Regions from separate parts of the Corynebacterium sp. p3-SID1761 genome, predicted to be linked through region 1. Evidence: predicted binding sites of a transcription regulator. Region 1 holds the regulator's gene; the other holds the start of a gene.
What was found. Region 1 encodes LexA, which represses DNA repair genes until DNA is damaged. Its sites were predicted from a motif close to CGAACANNTGTTCG; they were not measured.
Positions count from the first base shown of each region.

Region 2: the regulator LexA is predicted to act here: its motif matches at 1,685-1,698, upstream of ACWXWJ_RS01525 (HNH endonuclease signature motif containing protein).

Region 1 is NZ_JBSQBJ010000001.1:131,449-143,134, reverse strand. It holds gene ACWXWJ_RS00630 (neutral/alkaline non-lysosomal ceramidase N-terminal domain-containing protein) at 1-1,555, opposite strand, end outside; gene hrpA (ATP-dependent RNA helicase HrpA) at 1,903-5,838, shown strand; gene nrdR (transcriptional regulator NrdR) at 5,835-6,326, opposite strand; gene ACWXWJ_RS00615 (hypothetical protein) at 6,369-6,734, opposite strand; gene lexA (transcriptional repressor LexA) at 7,040-7,825, shown strand; gene ACWXWJ_RS00605 (DeoR/GlpR family DNA-binding transcription regulator) at 7,887-8,687, shown strand; gene hflX (GTPase HflX) at 8,684-10,129, opposite strand; gene ACWXWJ_RS00595 (hypothetical protein) at 10,198-10,983, shown strand; gene dapF (diaminopimelate epimerase) at 10,980-11,686, opposite strand, start outside.
Region 2 is NZ_JBSQBJ010000001.1:325,149-336,834, reverse strand. It holds gene ACWXWJ_RS01535 (amidase family protein) at 1-800, shown strand, start outside; gene ACWXWJ_RS01530 (SDR family NAD(P)-dependent oxidoreductase) at 769-1,569, opposite strand; gene ACWXWJ_RS01525 (HNH endonuclease signature motif containing protein) at 1,732-2,910, shown strand; gene ACWXWJ_RS01520 (MFS transporter) at 2,914-4,125, opposite strand; gene ACWXWJ_RS01515 (glycoside hydrolase family 1 protein) at 4,125-5,351, opposite strand; gene ACWXWJ_RS01510 (alpha/beta fold hydrolase) at 5,441-6,700, shown strand; gene ACWXWJ_RS01505 (hypothetical protein) at 6,717-6,890, opposite strand; gene ACWXWJ_RS01500 (YceI family protein) at 6,902-7,585, opposite strand; gene ACWXWJ_RS01495 (hypothetical protein) at 7,603-7,935, opposite strand; gene ACWXWJ_RS01490 (RNA polymerase-binding protein RbpA) at 8,005-8,379, shown strand; gene ACWXWJ_RS01485 (polyprenol monophosphomannose synthase) at 8,370-9,161, opposite strand; gene lnt (apolipoprotein N-acyltransferase) at 9,154-10,581, opposite strand; gene ACWXWJ_RS01475 (FxsA family protein) at 10,578-11,015, opposite strand; gene ACWXWJ_RS01470 (hypothetical protein) at 11,168-11,431, shown strand; gene ACWXWJ_RS01465 (SDR family NAD(P)-dependent oxidoreductase) at 11,444-11,686, opposite strand, start outside.

The DNA of each region.
Region 1 (11,686 bases):
CCTTCAAGGCTCGCGCCATTTCATCAAAGACATCCTGGAAAGCTGAGAGTTGATAGTACCCGAAGATCGTCGCCCCACCCTCGTAGTTCTGGGCCTCGTACTCCTCCGGAGTGGTGAGGTAGTGGCCATAAGCGTTGGTGTAGCCCTGCACGACAATCGAGTTCTCAGACACGCCTAGTGCCGCGGCCACCGTCCGCTTGATTCGCAGGCCACTAGTCACCGTTGGCTCAAATCCCAGCGAAACGAGAATGAAGCCACCGAGGCGGTGAATCGCAAATGGGTGCACCTGCTGAATCATCCCGTCGATGTATCCCATCGGCAATAGGCACTCTTTAGCACCGTGGATGTCCTTAACTTCCTGTGTCGCCAACACTTTGTTGAGGTCTCGCACCCACGGGTTACCGCCCCGTTCTCCCTCGTTGAACCCCAATAGCGGCACTCCACCTCCATCTTCTTGAGAAGACGCCGCGAAGGCAGCACCCAAGATTGCCGGACCGAGCTTGTGTTCCTTTCCATCCGGGGTGAAGCGTGAGCTTGCGACCAGTTTGGGACAGTCCACCCACCTCATGCGTCCATCGATACCGCCAGCCGACCAATCCTTGCCATCAGTCTTCGTGGCCTCCATCATCCGCTCACCCAGGATCTGTGCGGATTCACGCTCACTTGCGCCCGGCCCAGAGTTAGGCGTCAAACCCATATTCGGGGTGATATCTCCCGGAGTCATGTTTGCAAACGCCGCGACAAACGGGGCTTCTTCCGGGTGACGGTGCACCACGCCGTGAGCCTCCTCTGTGGCCCATGCGGCGTATCCCTTGTTATCGCCAGCGATGTGCTTGTACTTATGCCCAAAGCTCGTCGGGTGCAGCGAGTACCAGTTAATCAATCCCACCTGCTGTCCACCGCGCGAGACGTGCAAGGTGACGCTGCGGGTATCCACGCCATTCGGAAGTTCATTCTTATCCTCTTCGGGGTTGCGGTCCCACGAGGTTTTGGATCTATTGACGCCCGCATCAGCGACCGTAGATTCCGCCACCGTCACCTCTGATGGCTGGATGTCATCATGCGCTCGGATGATGGCGGTCACGATGCCCTCGACCGTTGCCTCGAAGGTCTTCGGACGGAATCCACCGTGCGTGATATCAACCATGAGGTGCTGCGATGTACCACCCGGCGCCACGTGTGTGTGAGTGGCGGCGAGTAGCACATTGGATTGGTTGTAGAGATCGCCGTATTTTTCCTTCAGACGGCGCAGCACTTCCAAGTGGATCGACTGGAACATCAGCCCAACATCGCAGGTGACGTGCACGAGGCGGGAATTCTCGCGGGCGGCGTCGACAAAAATAAACGCCCGGGCGTATTGGCGGCGCTGAATGCCTACGGTCTTCTGCTCATCGACGGCATATCCAAACATGCCCGCTCCCCAGGGCTCGCCGGTCATGTCCGCCAAGCCTCGGCCTACATGGAAGCCCCCTCCGATAGAGGTTGTTCCCTCTTGGGCACCTGCGCCCGACGTGGCGGCGGACGCCCACACGACGGTGCCGGTGACCGCAGCCATGCCGCGGAAAAAGCTGCGACGGCTCACTTGTGATTGCAAAGGGTTGAGCGAGCTATCAGTGATGCTGTGATGGGCGTGTTCACACATTGGTATCTCGTTTCTGAAAACTACGTATATCCATAAATGGTTTTGACGAACGAAACTTTAGACTCGCCCCGTGGAAAAATGTGATGGTTTTCATACCTTAAGCAAACATTTACCCCAATCTAAGTTCTTTTGGGGGTGCAAGCGTCCCAAGAGATCGAGTTCTTCCCCTACCCCACTCGCTGCTAAAATCAACCTTTTCGAGCCATATAAACATGGGCATTCCAGGTTTCTCCGGCAAGCAAGACGGGTGATTTTTAACAATGACGGACGCGAAAGGGCCGACTTCCTCATCTCATAAGGGGCGCCCCCATCGACGTCCACGCAAGCGACGTCCGAAGTTTGTCCGCACGATCCCGCCGATCACCTACCCCGACCTTCCTGTCTCGGAACGCCGCGCGGACATCAAAAAGGCCATTGAGGAAAACCAGGTGGTCATCATCGCCGGTGAAACCGGTTCGGGTAAGACCACGCAGATTCCGAAGATGTGTCTAGAGATCGGCCGCGGCCGCACCAAGGTCATCGGCCACACCCAGCCGCGTCGCATTGCGGCTCGTAGCGTAGCCGAACGCATCGCCGAGGAACTCGACCAGACAATCGGCGAGGATTCTTCCCTGGTCGGTTACAAAATCCGCTTCGACGACACAATTTCCAAGCACACCGCGGTCAAACTCATGACAGACGGCGTGTTGCTCAACGAGATCCAGCGCGACCGGCTACTCCGCGAATACGACACAATCATCGTGGACGAGGCACACGAGCGCAGCCTCAATATCGACTTCCTTCTCGGCTACCTCAAGCAGCTTCTGCCGAAGCGACCAGATCTAAAGGTGATCATCACCTCGGCCACGATCGACCCGGAAAGCTTCGCCAAGCACTTTGCTGACGCCGACGGCTCCCCCGCGCCCATCATCGAAGTCTCTGGCCGCACCTACCCCGTAGAGATTCGCTATCGCCCTCTGATCACTGAGCGCGAAAACCCGAAGACGGGCGAAATCACGGAAGTCGAGACCGACCCTTTGGACGGAATCGTGGCGGCGTGCAAGGAGCTAATGCGCGCCGGCGACGGCGACATTCTTTGCTTCTTCTCCGGCGAGCGCGAAATTCGGGATGCTGCTGAAGCCTTAGAAGGTGAATTCGCCGGAGCCTCAGGAGCACGCAAGGTGGATGTGCTGCCGTTGTTCGGCCGTTTGTCGAATGCAGAACAGCACCGAGTCTTCCGTACCGGCCCGCGCCGCCGCATCGTCCTGGCGACCAATATCGCGGAAACCTCCCTGACTGTGCCGGGTATTCATTACGTGGTGGATACCGGTTTTGCACGTATCTCCCGCTACTCCCACCGCACAAAAGTACAGCGCTTGCCGGTGGAGCCCATCAGCCAGGCCAGCGCCAAGCAACGCTCGGGCCGATCGGGTCGAATCGCCGACGGCATCGCGATTCGCTTGTACTCCGAGGAGGATTTCGAGGCACGTCCAGCGTTCACGGATCCGGAAATCCTGCGCACTCACCTTTCCAGCGTCATCCTGTCGATGGCCGCCCTTGGGTTGGGTGATATTCAACGCTTCCCATTCCTTCAAGCACCCGATAATAAGTCGATCCGGGACGGTGTAGCACTACTCCAGGAGCTTGGAGCGTTGGCGTCAACAAAGGAAGCAACGCTAACAGACATCGGCCGGGACATGGCGCGTATCCCCACCGATCCGCGACTAGCCCGCATGTTGGTTGCGGGGCATGCGCAGAACATCATTGAGACGATCGCGGTTATTATCTCCGCACTGTCGATTCAGGACGTGCGCGAAAGACCTTTGGAAAAGCAGCAACAGGCCGATGAAATGCACGCGCGTTTCAAGGCGAACTCCGACTTTATTAGCCTGCTGAAGCTGTGGAATTATCTGCAAGAACAGCGTCAGGATCTCTCGGCCAATAAGTTTAGAAAGCTGTGCCAGCGCGAGTTCATTCACTATGTTCGCGTGCGCGAATGGATGGATCTGGTGCGCCAAATGCTCTCCGTCGTGCAAGATCTCGGCTGGAAGATTCCGAATATTCGCCACGTGCGCGAGCTCGTCTTTGAGCCAGAAGCTATCGACGAGAACCTGGTACACCAGTCAATTCTTACCGGCCTGATCACCCACGTTGGAATGAGGGAGGGAAATTCCAAACAGTTCACCGGAACTCGCGGCTCACATTTCGTCGTGCACCCCTCCTCGCATGTGTCAAAGAAGCCCCCACAGTGGCTTATGGCCGCGGAGCTGGTGGAAACGTCGCAGGTCTTTGCCCGCACAGTGGGGCCGATTGACCCCAGCTGGATCGAATCAATTGCTCCACACATGGTGAAGTACAACTACTCCGAGCCGGTGTGGTCCTCCTCGCGGGGTGCGGCAATGGTGCATGAAAAGGTTCTGCTTTTGGGCCTACCCATTGTCGCGGACAGGATGGTTAATGCCTCCAAGGTGGCTCGGCCTTTGGCCCGCGAGCTTTTTATCCGCCATGCCCTCGTGGAGGGAGATTGGAAGACTCGCCACCACTTTTTCTCCCACAACCAAAATCTGCTGGCCGAAGCTACTGATCTGGAGGATAAGGCTCGTCGTCGCGATATCGTTGTCGACGATCAAGCTCTTTTTGATTTTTATGACGCCCGCTTGCCCGAGAAGATCGTCTCCTCTCGACATTTCGATTCTTGGTGGAAGAAAGCTCGCCACAAGGATCCACACCAGTTGGACTTCACCCTTGAGGCACTAATCGACTCGCAAGAGGCTGCCAAGGCCGCCGACGAGTTCCCTGATGCGTGGCGCCAGGGCAGCTTGGAGTTCGAGCTATCCTATGTGTTCTTGCCGGGAGACCCCGACGATGGAATAACCATGCGCGTACCCCTGCCGCTGCTGGCGAATGTCTCCGAACCCGAAACACGCTGGCTGGTCGCCGGTATGCGTGAGGAACTCTCGGTCGCACTGATCCGCTCCTTGCCGAAGCCACTGCGCACCAGCGTCGTGCCAGCCAGCAATTTTGCTGCCGCTGCCCTTAAGAAGATGGTTCCCTTCGACGGCGAGTTTGGTTTTGCACTTGCAGAGGCTTTACGCGAATTAGGAGGCCGGGGCATCACGGCTCAGGACTTCGATTGGAACCGCGTCCCGGAGCACTTGCGTATGCAATTTGCCGCCATTGACCGGCGGGGAAAGGTGATCGAGAAGTCTCGTGACCTGCAATATCTCCAGAACAAACTTTCTGGCCAGGTCACTTCTGCGATTGCTCAGGCGGCAGCTCGGACGAAGCCTGCAGCTCCCAGCGATGCTGCACAGCATTCACCTCAGCGACAAAAGAAGCGTGGCGGCACGTCGAGCGGTGTGCTGGCTACCGCCGAGGCATGGACAGTAGACGGCATCGGAGTGCTTCCCGAGACAGTGGAAACGGTGGTCGACGGGCAAACTCTGCACACCTATCCCGCTATCGTCGCTTCACACAGTGGCGTGACGTTGAAAGCCTTCCCCACCAAGCAAGCTGCGGATGGGCAGCAGTTTACGACCGTGCTGAACATGATGGTCAACGCTTGTACGGTATCCCCAAAACAAATGATCAAGGGCTTGCCGCTACGTCAACGTGTGGCTATGGAGCAGATCGACGGGGGCGTCGATGGGCTAGTCAGCGATGTGGTGGCTCTGGCCTGCCGAGACATGCTTATGAAGCTGGGGCCTGTGGTGCGCGACCCAGAAAAGTGCGAAGAGGTGGTGGGTGTAGCTCGCTCTCAGGGACCCGGACGCGTGCGGCAATACGTAGTAGCCCTAGCACCCGCTGTGCTGGCCGTTGCGGACATGTCAGCGGAACTGAAGGGTTGGTCGGGAGATGCCATCGAAGATATGCGTAGGCATCTCGATTTCTTCCTGGGCAAGCATGCCATCGCCCGCAATGGCATTGAGCACATGCGCCATGTTCCGCGCTATGTGGAGGCCATGCGCGCTCGATTGGAAATGATGAAGACGGATCCAGACAAGGAAGAGGATCTGGACGAAGAGGTTCAAGAGGCTTTTGATCTCTTGGAAAAGACGAAGAAGCGGCTCCCAACGGCGAGGGCTGCCTCCCCACAGATCAAGGAGGTGCGCTGGATGATCGAGGAGTTTCGAGTCAGCCTCTTTGCACAGAACCTAGGCACAGCGCATTCGGTATCCCTGCAGCGTATCCGTAAGAAATTGGAGAAGATCCGTTAGCTGTCGTTGCCTTCAGACTCTTCAGGATGCTGGGCTAGAGACTGGCGGTGGGCACGCAGCGATTCGATTTCCTGCTCGAAGTCTTCGGCACAATTAAAAGACTTATACACGGAGGCGAAACGCAGATAAGCCACCTCGTCCAAGGTTCGGAGTGGATCCAAGATCGCCAGGCCGATCTGGTTTGCGGGTACTTGGGAGCCATGTGTCACTCGAACGGCTTGTTCCACTTCGTGTGCCAGACGCTTTAATGCGTCGTCGGAGACGTCGCGCCCCTGACATGCCCGACGCACGCCCTTGATAACTTTTTCTCTACTGAATTCCTCGGTCACTCCATTGCGCTTCACTACCAACAGAACAGACCTTTCAATAGTGGTGAAGCGGGTCTGGCATTGACTGCATTCGCGACGACGTCGGATAGAAACACCCATCTCAATGGATCGCGAATCAACAACGCGGGATGAATCTGAGCTACAGGAGGGGCACAACACCCTTCTCAGCTTAGTCGCCCCTCCCCCGACACAGAAGCTGAACTATGGGATGAGAAGAGGCGCAAACCCAAGCAGCGTGGACATCACTCCAAGGGAGACCGCGGTTCCACCAGGCGAGTGAATGATTCGCTCCGTTCGTGCGCGAACTCTATCTACCCATCCCATTTGATTGTCGAACAGGCATTCGTTTGCGCCGGAGATGCGATCCATCTTGCGGCGCGGAATCGAACGCGCAACAGGTGCAGAAGAATACCCAAAGGTGTTCGAATTACCCCTAGAATCCAGTGCTTCCCAATTAGGCTTAAGAACTTGAGGCCTACGAAGTGGCGCAACCCGATCATCAGGAAGCACACGGACATGCGATGCAGACTGGACAGTAGTTGCGGGACGAATGATCGAGGTGGTCATGTGGCTACTCCTTTACAATGCGACGTAAGGCCAATCAGCAAAGCGCCTTAGCGCCTACGTCTTATTCCCTTGGCTGTTGCCCTAGTGAACCATTCACGCCCGACAGGGAACTTCAAAAATTCTGGTTTCTAGATCATCTGTTCGAATCTCGAACACAGCACAAAATTTAGCACGCATGTTCGAACATGTCTAGACAAATCTAAACTTTTTCGAACACATATACTAGAAATGCGTTCTATTTCGGGTAGTGTGGATGCAGATCGCGAAATACCGATAAAGAGACCCCGCCGGAATGAGGTATAACCGTGTCCACCGACCAACCCACCGAAAGCCCTTCCCCTCGCCCTAAGCTTGGGCGTCCTCCGAAGTCCGAGGCTGACAAGCGTGCGGAGAAGCAAGCTCAGAAGGACGGCAAGAAGCCAGCCCTAAGCACTCGCCAGCGCCGCATTCTCGAAGTCATTCGCGATTCGACGGTCATCCGCGGTTACCCGCCAAGTATTCGCGAAATTGCCGATGCTGTAGGACTGCACTCGACGTCATCGGTTTCTTATCATCTCACCCAGCTGGAGAAGCGCGGACATCTACGCCGCGATGGCAAGCGACCTCGCGCGGTTGATGTGCGCTCCTTCGACGGCGTGCAACTCCCGGCCCAGACTAAACCCACGCCGCAAGCAGCTACTCCGCCCCCGACTTCCGACGAGGGAGAGCTCATGCCAGAGGCCACCTACGTCCCGGTTGTGGGGCAGATCGCCGCTGGCGCCCCGATCCTTGCAGAGCAAAATGTTGAGGCTCACTTCCCACTACCACAGGAGTTGGTAGGTAACGGAGAGCTCTTCTTGTTGCAGGTCGTGGGCGAGTCTATGCATGATGCCGGCATCTTCAACGGAGACTGGGTCGTGGTTCGCTCCCAGGCCGTCGCCGAGTTCGGCGATTTTGTCGCCGCCATGATCGACGGTGAGGCCACCGTAAAGGAGTTCCAAAAGGATGCCGACGGACTGTGGCTTATCCCCCACAACCCCCTGTTCGAACCTATCCCTGCCGAGGAAGCAACCATCCTAGGTAAGGTCGCAGCGGTTCTGCGCAAGATTTAACTCCCCCCCTATTGGTTCTGACGCCGCCGTCTCCGACCCACTTGGCACTAAAGTAGCGCCTATGGAATCAGCAGAACGGCGCCGTCAAATAGCCTCCCTCACCGCCATTCACGGCAGGGTTACTGTGAATGAACTGGCGGAGAAGTTCGGCGTCACCGCGGAAACAATTCGCCGCGACCTCGCGATTCTCTCTGACGGCGGTGAGCTCTTCCGCATCCACGGCGGAGCGGTTCCGGCACAGAATTTCCGTACAGACTTCACCACTCTTGCCACACGTTCAAAGGCATCTCTCGGAGCCAAGCGGTCAATCGCCCAAGCTGCAGTAAAGCTCCTTCCGGAAACAGGCAGCACCATCTTCATCGATGCAGGCACCACCACGGGCGTCTTTGCCGAGGCCATCGCCGAAGCCAATGCCACCAACGATCCCAAGCTGATGGCACCGAAGCTCAATATCGTCACGAACTCTTTCTTTATTGCCACCACATTGGCGGAATCCCCCCGTTGCGATGTCCAACTAATCGGTGGACACGTCCGCGCCCTGTCTCAGGCTGTCGTTGGCGACCTTGCCACCCGCGCGCTCGGCGTCCTCCATGCCGATGTTGCATTCATTGGAACCAATGCCCTTACTATCGTTCACGGGCTATCCACTCCCGATGCCCAAGAAGGAGCAATCAAGCGCTCTATGGTGGCAAACTCCGACCGCGTGGTCGCACTGTGCGATTCCACGAAGTTTGGCCTGGACTACCTGGTGAGCTTCGCAACTATCCAGGACATCAGTGCCGTCGTGACCGACGAAGATGCCCCGCAGCCCTACGTTTCCGAGCTGCGCAATCTCGGTATCGACGTCAGCTTTGGCAGCTAGTCTGCGGCTCTGAACTCCTGCAACTCCCCTGCCACTACATTCGGCAAACGAACCTCTAGTTTCGTTCCCTCTGCGTCATAGTCCTCTGCAATTACCGTTCCCAGTTCGTGGACTTTGGCCACGATATCGCCGCGGTCAAAAGGCACGTGCAACGTGACATGGGAATCCAGGGAATTCAGGAACAACTCCAGCTGAGCCTCCAGCTCGGCAATCCCTTCACCTGTTTTCGCCGACACAAAGACGGCATCCGGCACTCGGTGACGTAGTTCGGCGAGCACCAGTGGGTCCGCGGTATCGATCTTGTTCACCACCAGAATTTCCGGTGGCGCCTCCTGTCCGGATTCCTCGACGATCCCGCCGATCACTGTGTTCACAGCCTTGATCTGCTCCAGTGGGAAAGGATCGGAACCATCCACAACGTGCAAAACCACGTCGGCTGCCAGAACCTCCTCCAAGGTCGAGCGGAAAGCTTCAACCAACTGCGTGGGGAGGTGACGCACGAATCCAACCGTGTCGCTAAAAACCACGGACCGACCATCAGCCAGGTTTGCCCGCCTGGTGGTCGGATCCAGGGTGGCAAATAGTGCGTCTTCTACCAGTACTCCCGCACCCGTCAATGCGTTGATGAGCGAAGACTTACCAGCATTGGTGTACCCGGCGATCGCGATCTGCGGAATCGCAGAAGCATCGCGTCGCTCGCGCTTTACCTCTCGAGAGGTTTTCATTGCAGCAATTTCTTTGCGCAGCTTCGCCATCTCGGAGCGCAGGCGGCGACGGTCGGCTTCGATCTTCGTCTCACCGGGACCGCGCAGACCTACACCGCCATTGGAGCCAGCGCGTCCACCGGCCTGGCGGGACAGCGCACCGCCCCAACCACGAACGCGCGTAATGAGGTACTCCATTTGCGCAAGCGCTACCTGTGCCTTGCCCTCTTTGGACTTCGCGTGCTGGGCGAAGATATCGAGGATCAACATGGTACGGTCAATAACCTTGACGTCGAGCGCCTTTTCCAGCGCGATCATTTGGCCGGGGCTCAACTCACCATCGCAGACGACGGTATCAGCGCCGGTCTCCAATACGACAGCCTTCAGTTCCTCGACCTTGCCGCGCCCGATATAGGTGCCAGAATCCGGCTTGTCGCGCCGCTGGTACAGCATCTCCGTCACCTCGGAGCCCGCTGTTTCCGCCAGTGCGCGCAACTCCTCTAGGTTCGCTTCCACCTGCGCAATGGTGCCAGAGGTCCACACACCGACCAGCACGACTTTCTCCAGTCTGAGCTTTCGGTACTCAACGTCGTAGCCGTCCGATTGCTCATCGGTGTAGGTGCTTACGCCGCGGGAAAGCCGCCGCAGGCTAGAGCGTGCTTCGAGATCGAGCTCGCCGACTGTGGGGTCAGGTGTAGGGGCGAAGGAGTGTGTAGTGTGTTCGGTCTGTTCCGTCATTAAGGACTATTTTTACCTGTCAGGGGCACTAAATAGGAAATTTGGTGCAGCGGACTAGAGTGGTTTGCATGATTCCTGAACTTCGCAGCATTGGCATGGATTTCCCGAAGTGGCAAGAAGCGCTGGAGGCCACCTACGGCTCCGGCAGCCTCGGTGTATCAGGCGAGGTTCGCGGCGGCCAGGTTCTGCAGTTCGATGACCCCTCAGGCGCCCGCATGGTCGTCCTGGCCGTCGAGCCCTTCGGCTCCTTCGCCAGCTACTCCGGCGGGGCTGCCACCACTGCTCACCTCTCGATGCTGAATGACATCATCGGAGTACTCGATGTGGTTGACGACAGTCCGATGTTGCAGATCGCTGGGCAGCAAGCTCCCACTATCTCTTCCCTTACAGCAACGATCGCTCAGGGCCCGTTACTTGTGGACGCCCCTTCGTTGGAGTACCACCAGTTCCAGATTGGGGCTTTGGCCAGCTCCGTCCGGGTCTACGCGGATTCCACGGAGTTCGCCAAGGACGGCGGCCTCAAGGTCGGCGTGGTCGATTCAAGCGGCCTCAAAGACATCAATTCTCCGGCTACGCCTCCTCACGCAACGGCGGAGATTGCTGTTGAAGCTTCCCAATGGGGCAAGAAGGTCAATGCGTTGACCAGGCAAGAGTTCTGGACTGCCACTGTAAGCTCGCCTTTTGAGTTCACCGTCGTGCTACCAGCAGATGCCGTAGGTAAGGACATAAACCCCGCCAGCGCCACGTCACCGCTGATCGTCTCAGGTACCGTGCAGTTCACCGCCAGCACAGTCGATGCCGCCGGGTGTGGCGGAGCCTGTGGCTCCGGCAGCTGTGGCTGCGGAGGCCACTAAAGGATCGTCTGGCCCCACGCCACGATCGCCGCAGGGCCGCGGAGCACGGATCCTTCCGCGGAGATCTCTACCTGCACTTCACCGCCTGGAACGTGCACGGTCACGGTACCGGTGGCCCGTTCGGCGTCGGCAAGGGCAGCCACAGCGGCAGCGACAGTTCCGGTTCCACACGAGCGAGTCTCTCCTACCCCGCGTTCGTGAACGCGCATGTGCACTGCTCCCGCATCGTCCAGCGGAGTGAGCACCTCTAGGTTCACGCCGTTCGGGAAGAACTCTGGGTCGAACTGCACTCGCTGTTCGATCGGCAGCTCTCTAAGCTTCTGCGCGGTCAGGTTCGGCACCACAGCGGCTAGGTGTGGATTGCCCATATCCACTCCGAGTCCCGCGACCTTCATGTCGCCTACCTGCGCGGTGGACACACCCAATACCCCCGGGGAGCCCATCTCCACGCTCACAATGGCGTGTTCCTGTTTTTCACCGCTAACTTCATGCACCTCTACGAGCTTGCGGCCGGCGCGAGTGCCAATACCGAACTGCTCACCGGCCTGTACCTTTCCCTGAGAGCACAGCACATGGGCAAAGACTCGCACTCCATTACCACACATCTCGGCCAGGGAACCGTCGGCGTTGCGATAATCCATAAACCATTCCTCGCCCTTTACACCCTCCGGAAGTGCATCCAGCACACCCGCACCAATGAGCG
Region 2 (11,686 bases), 190 kb from region 1:
TCGCCGTTGGTGGCGACGGCGGCGGTTCTATCCGCATCCCCTCGGCCCATTGCGGTCTCTTTGGCCTCAAACCCGCCCGCGGTACTCTCCCCGGTGAACTGTGGTGCCGCCTCGGCACTGCTGGCCCCATCGCCCGTACTGCACGCGACTGCGCCCTTCTTTTTGACGCCCTATCTGGCTCCGAAGCCACCGAATCTGAGGTGGCGTCATTAAGGATTGGCGTAAACCTCCAACCGGCAACGCCACTGACCCCACCACACCGCGACCATGTCCGGGCAGTATGCCGTGTTGCCGATCAGCTGCGAGGGCTGGGACACACTGTGAGCGACTATGCGCTGCGGCACAAGGATCCGACGGCGGCTTTCGTCACGCAGTTCTTCGCGGGGATTCGGGAGGAGATCGCCGGGCTGGAGTATCCCGACCGCATCGAGGGGCGCCACAAGGTTACCCACCTGGCAGGTGCATGGGCACAGGGGCCGGTGCTGCGTTGGGCGGAGAAGTTCTCCGACGAGCTGGGGGAGGAGCTGGATCGGGTGTTCGAGGACGTTGACGTGCTCCTTACACCAACGGTGGCCTCGCGCCCGGCCCGCGCTGGTGTGCTTTCCGGGAAGGGGATGTTGGCGGCACAGATCGCGAGTTTGCCCTCGGTTGCCTTCACAGCGCTGTGGAACGTTTCCGGGCATCCGGCGATGAACATCCCCGCAGGTAGAGGAAGAGATGGCCTGCCCGTTGGTGTACAGCTCGTAGCACGCGACGAGCGGCTACTTCTTAACCTTGCCGCTTCATTATCCGCGCCATAGCTTCCGTCATGACGCGCCGTGGCATGCGCTGCGAGATGCTTGTTAGCACCTTGTTGCGCGCGCCCGCGACTACCGACGGCGGCGGCGACTTGCGCAGCAGTGCTTCGATTCCCGCCGTCACGACATCGTGGCTGCTCATGCGCTTGAGCCCGCCGTCGGCTCTGTCACTGCCGGCGACTCGGAAAAACTCCGTCTCGGTTGGCCCCGGGCACAGCGCCATGATTCGTACGCCAGAGCCCTTTCGCTCAGCGTATAGGCCTTCGGTAAACGACAGCACAAACGCCTTCGTCGCACCATAGACCACCATGCCAGGGGAGGGCTGGAACCCTGCAATGGATGACACATTGAGGATGAACCCATTGCCTCGCTCTTCGAATCGTGGCAGAAACATGTGAGTCAGCTCCACTAGTGCGTGGACATTGACCGCGATTTCTGCGCGCAGGCTATCTGTCGGGATATCACTAAAAGACTCGTAGTTCGCGAAGCCTGCGTTGTTGATCAGCGAGGTTACCGTGATCCCGCGCGTGGACAGCTCCCATGAAATCTCGCCGGCCACGCCATGTTCGGATAGATCCTTCGCTATAACTTCGACCTTTACTTTGTGACGCCTCTTAATTTCGGCCGCAATCTTGTGCAGCCGATCCTGACGGCGTGCGACCAGCACGAGATTTGCGCCCTTTGCTGCCAGCTGGGAGGCGAATTCTTTGCCTAGGCCTGAGCTGGCGCCTGTGATGAGGACGGTTTCCTGTGAGAGGTCTAAAGTGCTCATACCTTCATTTGTACATGAATGTCGGCGGGCTGGAAGGTTGGCTTTCTAATTAGAAAACGCGTTCTACTTAAACTAAAGAGTTAGCATTTTACTTGGTAAAAGCATTGACTCATGTAGAACGGGTGTTCTAAACTATTGTTAGTTCATCAAAAGGGGGTATGCATGACCACCACACTCACCACTGCCAATACAGTCACAAGACCTCCCGATACTGCCGAGCCTTACTACCGCCTTGCGCGTTCCGATGACCCGTTGACTGCCACATCGCGGGCATTGAACCTGACCCATTTAACTATGGTGGAGCAGTCTACTCCGGCGCCCGACGATCTCGTTCCGGATCACGTTTCCAAGATTGCGGTGCGTTTCGGTATTAGCAAAGTGGTAGCTACCAACTATGCTGACGCAGGCCTGATGCTTCAGGCTTTCCCGCGTATTCACGAGCTATTCCGGTGCGGAGCATTTTCGATTCGGCACATACAGCAGGTCACCGAAGCGGTCCAGGCGGTCGCGCCCGGCGAACGGGCTGACGTGGAAGACAAGATCCTCAGGGCGTTGAGACCCACCCGCCCGAATCAGCAAGTGCCCACACCACGAGCGGTTTACAACAAGATCAAAGCAGTCATTGGCCGGCCGGATCACATTCCGCCCATGGATACAAACTCTCCTGAGCTTTTTATAGACCGCAGCAGATGCGAAACAACGGTCTTTACCCTGACCGTTCCGCGGCTGAAGGGCGTGGAGTTGCACAAGGCTGTTAAGGCGGCCTCTAAGAGGCACAGCTGCACAATGGGCGAGGCCTTTCTGGCGATGCTCGAACAGAACATCACCACCGAGGTCACTTTAAACCTATATAAGGCCGTCGACCCACAACCCGGCGGGGTATTCGCTGAAGACCATTGGTTGAGCGACGTTGCCAGCCGTAAGTGGCTCGCGAAGGTCACTCACCTGGCAGCCCCCGGCTATACCGCGACGAAGGGCTACCAGCCGACGGAGCTGCTGCGGGCGTCAGTAACCGGGCGTGATGGGCACTGTCGCTTTCCGGGGTGCGACGTTCCGGGATACGCCTGTGATGTCGATCATGTGCATCGCCACGCGAATGGAGGGGCGACGACCACTGCGAACATGCACCTGCTGTGTCGCACGCATCATCGCCTGAAAACAGCCGGCACTTGGGACGTTGAGCTGCATGCGGATGGCACGGAGGTGTGGACTTCTCATGGAGACGGACACGAGATCGTGACCGTGCCCGGCGGGCCGTTGGCTCGCGAGACTTTCGCCGAACGGGGTATTCGGAAAGCGCGGGTGGCGCGGACATTCAGCGAAGAGGAACCACCATTCTAGTTTTTACTTTGAGGAGGTCACAGGCAGCACCATCACAGCACCGACGATGCAGATGATGCTGCACATAAGGAACATTCCCGGATAGTCGAAATGCCTTAGGGCAAGGGCGGCCAGACCGCCGCAGAACATGTTGCTCACTCCCTGGGTGAGTGACATGAGTGATACGTCGCGCGCCCGGTTCTTCTTACTGGGCAGCGACTCATTGACCATGGCCTGATCCACGCTGCTGAACACGCCCCAGCTAATCCCCAGCAGTGCCGCCGCGACATACACGAGACCCATGCCGCTGGCGACCGTCATCAAGCCCGTGGCCATGGCGACTCCGAAAGCGGAAGTGATAACCAGAATCTTGCGCCGTCCCAAGCGATCGGAAAGATTGCCGCTGACGATCGCCGTGATGATCGTGAACACCGCATACAGGGCGGTGAGCGCCAGCACGCCCGCATCCGGATCCGGTACGCCGATGTGGTCGCGCAGATAATACAGCAGATAAAACAGGCTCGTGTAGTTGGCGAGGTGGATGACAAAGCGACTGCAAAAGACCAGCCAATAGTTGCGATACGACCCCTCACCGCCGACCGTCACGGACAGCGAATCATGCGGTCGGACGTGTACATCAACGCGGCCGCGCCCGACTGCGAATTGGAAGATGAAAAGAAGGGATATGACGCCGACAGCCCAGTACGCCTGCTGAATCGGCAAAGCCGTCGCAACTGCGGTCCCGCCGACAATTCCAAATGTGTATGTTGCGCCCACGATTCCGGAAACCAAGCCGAACTTCTCCTGCGGCACGACATCAGCGGTGACCGTCATGAGGTTATTCGTTACGAAAGCAACGAACACCTGCACCAGGCACCACAGCCCAGTCAGAACCCAGAAGCTGGGCGTAAAAGACATCAGCAGCAACCCCAGGGTGGCCAGCGGTGCCGCCAATAACACCCATGGCAGGCGCTTACCCCAGCGATTCACCCAAAACCAGCTGCGGTCTGCAATATAGCCGGTCAGCAGGCTGGAAACGACGGCAGTGGCTCCGCCCAGCATCATCATCAGGGCCAGGGAATCTTCCTTGGTATCCGGGCGCAGCTGGATCATCTGCAACCCCAGCAAAAGCTGCGTCGGTCCAGCCCAGGAAAATACTGAACCGAAAAAAGCAATGCCGAACTTCCAATAGAACAGTCGCGGCTCGCGTTCGGCGGCGGTGAGTGTTTGCAACATTAGTGGCCTTCCTCACGGAACTTCGCATCAATTTCTGGGGTAATAGCACCCTCGCGGATCAGTTCCTGCAGTAGTCGCCCCGCGGGTTTGACCTGCCGTTCTATATCCACCACACCGAACTTCTGCGCCATGCCCTCCGACCACTCCCAGTTGTCGACGAAGCACCAGTGGTAGTAGCGCTCGACCTCGGGCATACGGGACAGCTCCGCCAGGTGGTCCAGAATGAAAGCGCAGCGGAAGCGCTCGTGGGCATCGGCAGTGCCGTTTTCCGTGATCCACACGGGCAGCTGGTAGCGGCGTGCCAATTCGCCGGAGACCTCGGAAATCCCCGGCGGGTAGATCTCCCAGCCGAGATCATTGGTTGGGGTGCCGGGGAACGTGGCGTCGGAAAAACCGCGAACTGCTGTGCGCGAGTAATAGTTGATGGCCACAGCGTCCGCGAAGACCCCGCCGCTGGGAACTTCGATGTCTGGGCGGCCGAGTAGGGGGTGGAAACGCCCCTCGAAGAACGCGGGTTCGATTGCGCCCTGGAATAGCCACTCGACCAGGGGTGTAAGGGCGCGGTGGAGGAGGTTGCGCGGGTTCATGGGGGCGAAGACGCGCCGGTGGTGGGCGAAAGTTACGCGCGGAGACTCGAGGCGGGAGTGGATGCGCTGGTAGGCGAGTAGGTGAGCGGCCGCCATATTGCGCAGGCACGGACGGACTTTAGCGAGGCCGCCGCGGCCGGGTGGGGTAGAGCCGAAGAGATAGGCCTCGGTGGCGAAGACATTGGGCTCATTGATGGTGATCCAGTCGCGCACGATGTCGCCGAGGTGGTCTAAGACGACGTCGACATAGCGGAGGAAGATCTCCACATTGGCCTCGCGGGTGAACGCTCCGCTGGCTTCGAACCACGCGGGATGGCCGAAGTGATGCAGCGTAACGAGTGGTTCAATGCCACGTTCCCGCAGGTCCAGGAACTCTTCGCGGTAGCGTTGCAGGGCTTCGTGGTTGTAGCGGCCAGGCTCGGGCTCGACGCGCGACCATTCCACGCCGACGCGTGCGATCTGTAGTCCGAGGTCGCTCATGAGCTGGTTGTCCTCGCGCCAGCGGCGCCAGTGGTCAGTGGTGGGGTGGGGAGTGGTGCCGTCTTTGGCGATCCATTCGCTCCAATTGTTGGGGCGGGGTGATCCTTCGATCTGTAGTCCCGCCGATGCTGTACCGATGCGGATGTGGCTTAGGTCCATGAACTTAACTTATTGACGCCCTTAGTTTCCTTTGGCTAAGTTATCCGTTTTTACCCCAACGGGGGTAGTTGGTTTGTTAGAACTAAGCAATGATCAAAAAGACGACAGCGCTAGCATGCGCTACAGCCATTGCAATTGTCGGATTCGCTACGCCTGCTCAGGCGGCGGAATTGACGAAGAGGGAGAAGGTCGCATATTCCAATGTGTTCGGCGATCTGCATATGAGAATGCCGAAGACGGTGGATCGGATCGAGTACACGACGACCACCTCAGAGGGGGAGAAAGCGCAGGTCAGTGGATATATTGTGGAGCCGGTGGTGGAGTGGAAAGGTAAGGGGCCACGCCCAACGGTCGTCATTGGCCGCGGAACGGTTGGGCAGGGTGACCAATGTGCACCGAGCAAGAACTGGCCTCTGGATGGGCAGCCGGATCCGATCAAGTCGAAGCGTTTGGTGAACCTGGAGGGAATCTACGACTGGGTATTTGCCTCTAAAGGCGTGCGTGTGGTGGTGACCGACTATATCGGTATGGGCACCCCAGGTGTGCACACATATATGAATCGGGATGACCAGGCGCATGCGATGTTGGATGCAGCACGGGCTGCGGGTGTGGGCGATGGTCCGGTGGCGTTTTACGGGCACTCGCAAGGTGGTGGCGCATCTGCAGCGGCTGTGGAAGCAGCAGGTGACTATGCGCCGGAACTGAATGTGGTGGGTGCGTACGCGTCCGCGCCGCCTGCGGACTTGGAGGCGGTGCAGCGAAACATTGACGGTTCGGATCTTATGGGGGCGATCGGCTTTACGATTAACGGCTTGCTGGAGCGCTATCCGCACCTGCAGCCGCTGTTGGATAAGCACCTCAACGAAGAGGGCAAGCAGGCGCTGAAGGATCTATCCACGATGTGTACCGGGGAGATCACGGAGAAGTACGGACACAGGAAGACGAGCGAATGGACGAAGTCTGGTAAGACGCTCGACGAGCTATTGAAGGATATGCCGGAGGCGCGGGAGGCTATGGAGCGCCAACGCATTGGAACCAAGCGTCCGGTGGCGCCGGTGATGGTGATATCTGGGCGTCACGACAAGAACGTTGAATACAACCAGGCGAAGGAACTAGCTCGCACGTGGTGCGCGAAAGGTGCGCAGGTGGAATACCGCGACGACATCATGCCACCGGTGGGCGAATACAATCACTTCATTCAGGCGGTGACAGGTGGTGCCTTTGGTATCGACTTCATTCTGCAGCGTTTCCGCGGCGAACCGTTGGGGCGGACATGCGAGGCGCCAGTGGGGCAGCTGCAGGGCTCGGTGGAAGGAAGCGCAGCAATGCCGAACGTGATTGGAAGCTAAAGTGTCATAATGTATATTATCGGCTTTTGCTGGCTTGCCACAGCTGGAAGCAGGTGCCGGCCAGGAATAGCACGCAGAACGCGGCGAAGACATACGTCAGCGTCGTGCCCTTCCACAGCAGATAGCCGATAAAGAACAACAGCACGACGATGCGCATGATGCGCGAGTATTTCAGTAACTCTGGAGACATAGCTCCTAAGCCTACTTAACTTGCTCTAGTACCAGCAGCACATCCAGAGTGCCTTGGTCTGCAATCGTCGCGGCGACGAACTGTGGAGTCGCGATGTCAAAATCGGAACGCTTAAACGGAATGTTGCCCTGCAGGATTACATGCTCGCCAGTGCGCAGAACCTTCAACTCGGCGGTCATTTCTTTCTTCTTGCCGTGGAGTTCCAGATCGCCGGTGACGCTCACAGTATCGGTCGTGCCATCATCCGGCAGTTTGGAGACATCTGCGGGCTTAGTCAGCGTAAACGAGGCTTCCGGGAACCTATCGGTGTGCAAAATGCTCTTGCGTACGTTGATATCGCGTTTTTCAACGTCACTGCTGATGCTGGCGACATCGACGGTGACTTTACCTTCGGTGAGCTTCTTGTCCTTGACCTTGAAGTCTCCCTTGACGTCCTCCGTGCGACCCGAGGTGGTTTTGGCACCCGCCGGGAGCTTCTCGTCGAACGTGTAGCCAGCCTGCGAGACATTGTCGCCGGCTCCCCTCACCACATGCCAGGTGCCGTCCATGGCTACGGTAGCAGGCTCTCCACCTGCGGTAATGTCCGCGGTGCGGAGCCCGCGGTCGCTAAAGAAATTCACGACCAGTGGCCCGAAGGCCATCAGCACGCCAACGACCATGCCAATAACGGCGAGAGTGATGATTCCCTTACGCATGCTCTATAGCATAACCCTTAGTGTCTGCGACCTCGAAGTTGCTCGACGCGGTGAGCCAGGGCCTCTAGTTCTGACGCCAACTCCTCCACTGTCTCGGCCGGCTCCCCTTCCTGCACCGCGGTGCACAGGTCTTCGGCTGCGCAGCGGAGTTCGAATAGCTGATCGTGAAACTGCTCGACTGCGCTAGCCGGCAGAATGATGGAATCTTTGGGAATCGACGTGCCTGCAAGCTGGGCACGCTGCTCATAAGCGCGCTGGCGACAAGACTGGCCGCAATATTTACGCGGTCGATTCGTCGGGCCAGGTACAACTTCCCTGCCGCACCAGAGGCAGTGCTTTGGTCGAGGCATGGAACAATTCTTCCCGGTTCTTCGTTGTTATGATGGATTAGTTCGAACTAATTGAGGAGTGATGAAAAGATGGCCGATCGCGTACTGCGCGGAAGTCGCATGGGTGCCGTTTCTTATGAGACGGATCGCGACCACGATCTGGCTCCCCGCCAGATGGTGAAGTACCGCACCGAGGCTGGAGAAATCTACGAGGTTCCCTTCGCCGATGACGCGGAAATCCCGCAGGAATGGATGTGCAAGAACGGCCAGCTAGGCACGCTGGTAGAGGGCGAAGGGCAGGAATCCAAGCCCGTCAAGCCCCCTCGTACTCACTGGGACATGCTGCGTGAGCGTCGCAGCCTCGAGGAACTCGACGAACTGCTTGACGAGCGCATCGAACTCCTCCGCAAGCGCCGCCGCACCGCGGTGAAGCTCATGAAGGAGCAGGAAGCGGCTCAGAAGTAGCGACGTACGGTGCCAGCGCCGATGCGCCAGGACTCCTGTGCCAGGTTCTTCACCTGGTTGTAACGGTGCGTGGCACCCCACTTCGTCACCTGGACCAAAGCCTCGGAAACGATATTGCCGCTCATCTTGGAATCACCGATTTCACGCTCGGTGAAAGTGATCGGAACCTCGCGGACGTCGAAGCCGGCTTCGACGGCACGCCATGCCAGGTCCACCTGGAAGACATAGCCGGCAGAATCAACGGCATCGAGATCGATGCCCTCCAGCACCTCTCGACGATATGCGCGGTAGCCACCTGTGATATCGGACAGACCCGCGCCCAGAGCCATGGAAGCGTAGACATTGCCACCGCGGGACAAAACCTGGCGGCTGACCGGCCAGTTTACGGTCTTTCCGCCCTTGATATAACGGGAACCCAGAACCATTTCTGCTCCCGTGTCGATGCGATCCAGCAGCAGGTACAGCTGCTCGGGAGCGTGAGAACCGTCCGCGTCCATTTCACACAGGATCTCGTAGTCACGCTCCAAGCCCCAGTGGAAGCCAGCGATATAAGCGCCGCCCAGGCCGCCCTTGCCACCGCGGTGCATCACGTGAATCTTCGGGTTTTCAGCGGCCATCTCGTCGGCCAGCTCACCGGTGCCGTCCGGGCTGGAATCGTCGACGACAAGCACGTCCACACGCTCGGGCTCGGCCTTCAGCAGCCGACCAATAATGAGCGGAAGGTTTTCCTTCTCGTTGTAGGTCGGGATGATGACCAGGGTTTTATCGCTGAGCTTATTCATGAAAAGCTTTCTTACCTCTCCTATATGTAAATGCCACGGACAGCAGCCCCAGGATAGCTAGAATCCGCTCTACCCATGGGCCGACGCGAGCCGACAGTGTCATTGTATCGCTTAGAGGCAACTCGGCCTCGAGGGCGTCAGAGGTGAAGATACCCGTCCGCTGCTCGACGCGCCCGTCGGGAGCGACAATAGCCGAAACGCCCGAGGTCGCGGCAACGACTACGGAACGATCGTATTCCTTTGCTCGCATACGCGACATGGCCAGCTGCTGGTAGGTCATGTCCGTGAAACCAAAAGTGGCGTTGTTCGTGGGGCTTGTCAGAATCTGCGCGCCACCGCGCACTGCCGAGCGGAACGCACCATCGAAGCTAACCTCATAGCATGTGGCCACACCCACCGGAATTCCTGCCATGTGCACCACACCGTTATCGTTTCCAGGCTGGAAGTTACCGGCGCGATCGACATACTCGCTGAACTTCCGCAGGAAATCCCGGAAAGGCATGTACTCGCCGAAGGGCTGCAGATAGTGCTTTACATGCTTCTCCCCCGGCCCGTTTTTGTCCCACACCACCATCGTGTTGTGCTCCGGGCTAACGGTACCTACAAGGATTGGTGCGTCGATGGAGCGTTGCGCTTTCTCGACCCGCTGGCGGGCGGTGGCATCGGTAAACGGATTGACGTCCGCTGAATTCTCCGGCCAGATAACGATGTCCGGGTGGGACTCCACCTTTTCTGTGCGACGCACGTGGTTATCCAGTACAGCGCGACGCTGCGCATTGAAATCCAGTCCCAGGCGTGGCACATTGCCCTGCACCGCGACGACATTCACGGTGTGGTCGGCGGAGGGCGCGGGGATCAGCAGCGCATAGGCGCCGACCAGTGCAACCACACCGGCCAGTGCGGAGGCGGGAACTACGTGTTTGCGGATGCTGAGTGCGAGGAGCAGACCAATCAGCACAACGGCGAAGGTGACAACCGAGGGGCCGCCGAGGCGTATCAGCCAACTCAGCGGGCCACTCGCCTGCCCCCATGCGATGCGTCCCCAGGGAAAACCGCCGAAGGGGAAAGAAGATCGCAGCCACTCCACAGCGACGAACCAGGTCGGAATGCCGACGATGTGGGCCGTGAGGGGGCGTCGAAGCAAATACTTGAGGCCTACGCCGAAGAGCAGGCTATAGAGGGACTGAATAACAGCCAGGGCGATCCACGCGGCAACGCCGACGAACTCTCCCACCCACGGCAGCAAAAGACCGTAGATGGCTAGACCCTGCACCCAGGCCATCAGCATGGCATGGCGGGAATCAGCAAAGTAGAACAGCAACGCGAACCCGAGCGGCGCGGCCCACCACAGGCCGGTCGGCTCGAAGGAAGCGAAGACCATCACGCCGCTGAAGACAGCGACGAGGATCTTAAGAATCATTCGTTTTCGCCCGCGCGGTGGTCAATAACGTCTCCCCAACCGCCCGAGTTCTGGATGCGATTGACGCGAGTGTAGGTTGTGACGCCGAAGCGCTCCAGAGAACGGCGTGCTGCTTGACCCAACATTTTGCGGATCAGCGTGCGCGTCGGAGGAATCAGGAAGAAGATTCCCAGGAAACTAGAGACAATACCCGGTACCGCTACACCCACCGCACCGACCATGGACAGCGCCATATCGGCAGTTAGAGCGCCCGGGCGATCATTCTGGCTCAGCGCGCGGACGGTGAGCTCGCGCATCTGCCACGTAGCGAGGGCGAGACCCAGCACAAACAAGCCCAAAAGAATCAGAAGCGCCCAGCCCCAGCCGATCCAGACTCCCAACAGAATGAAGGCGATGAGTTCCATAACCAGATACACGGCAGGTAGAAATTGCATGATGGTTTGGAGGCTCCTATAGTATCCGTCTGAAAAATTGTTATGAAAACGCGATCTTTGTAACAAAAGCGTGCTTACATAACGATAACGAAGGTGTGGAACAAAAGGTTCCTACACGCCAAAGCATTAACTACGTTTAAGGGAGTACCTCGATGCGTATTCGTCGCACTATTATCGCCGCTGCACTGGCACCCACGATGGCTCTAGCCACCGTTACCCCGGCCGTGGCAGCAACTAATACCCAGAGTTCCAGCTCTGGTACCACTACCGAGGGCTCCAGCACCAAGGACTCCGACGAGTGGTGGGAGAACCTGAACCCGTTCGCGAAGGTTGCAATCGGCATCGCCGCGGCAACCGGCATTTCCGTGGCATTCGGTGTGTTGCGGACGATCTTCTACAACATCTTCCACGTTTAGATCTTCCACGTATTAGCGAGGAGCACGCCGCCACAGCCAACGCGGAACTACCTGCATAGCAGCGGCCAGCAGTTTCAGGGAGCGCGGGATCCACACGGATTCCGCGCTTTCGTCATTGATAGCGCGGACTGTGACAGCCGCGACTACATCCGGAGTTGTGGACAAGGGCGCCGGATCCATGCCACGAGTCATGCGACCAATGACGAAGCCTGGGCGGACAATGACCAAGCGCACCCCGGTGCCCTGAAGCGCATC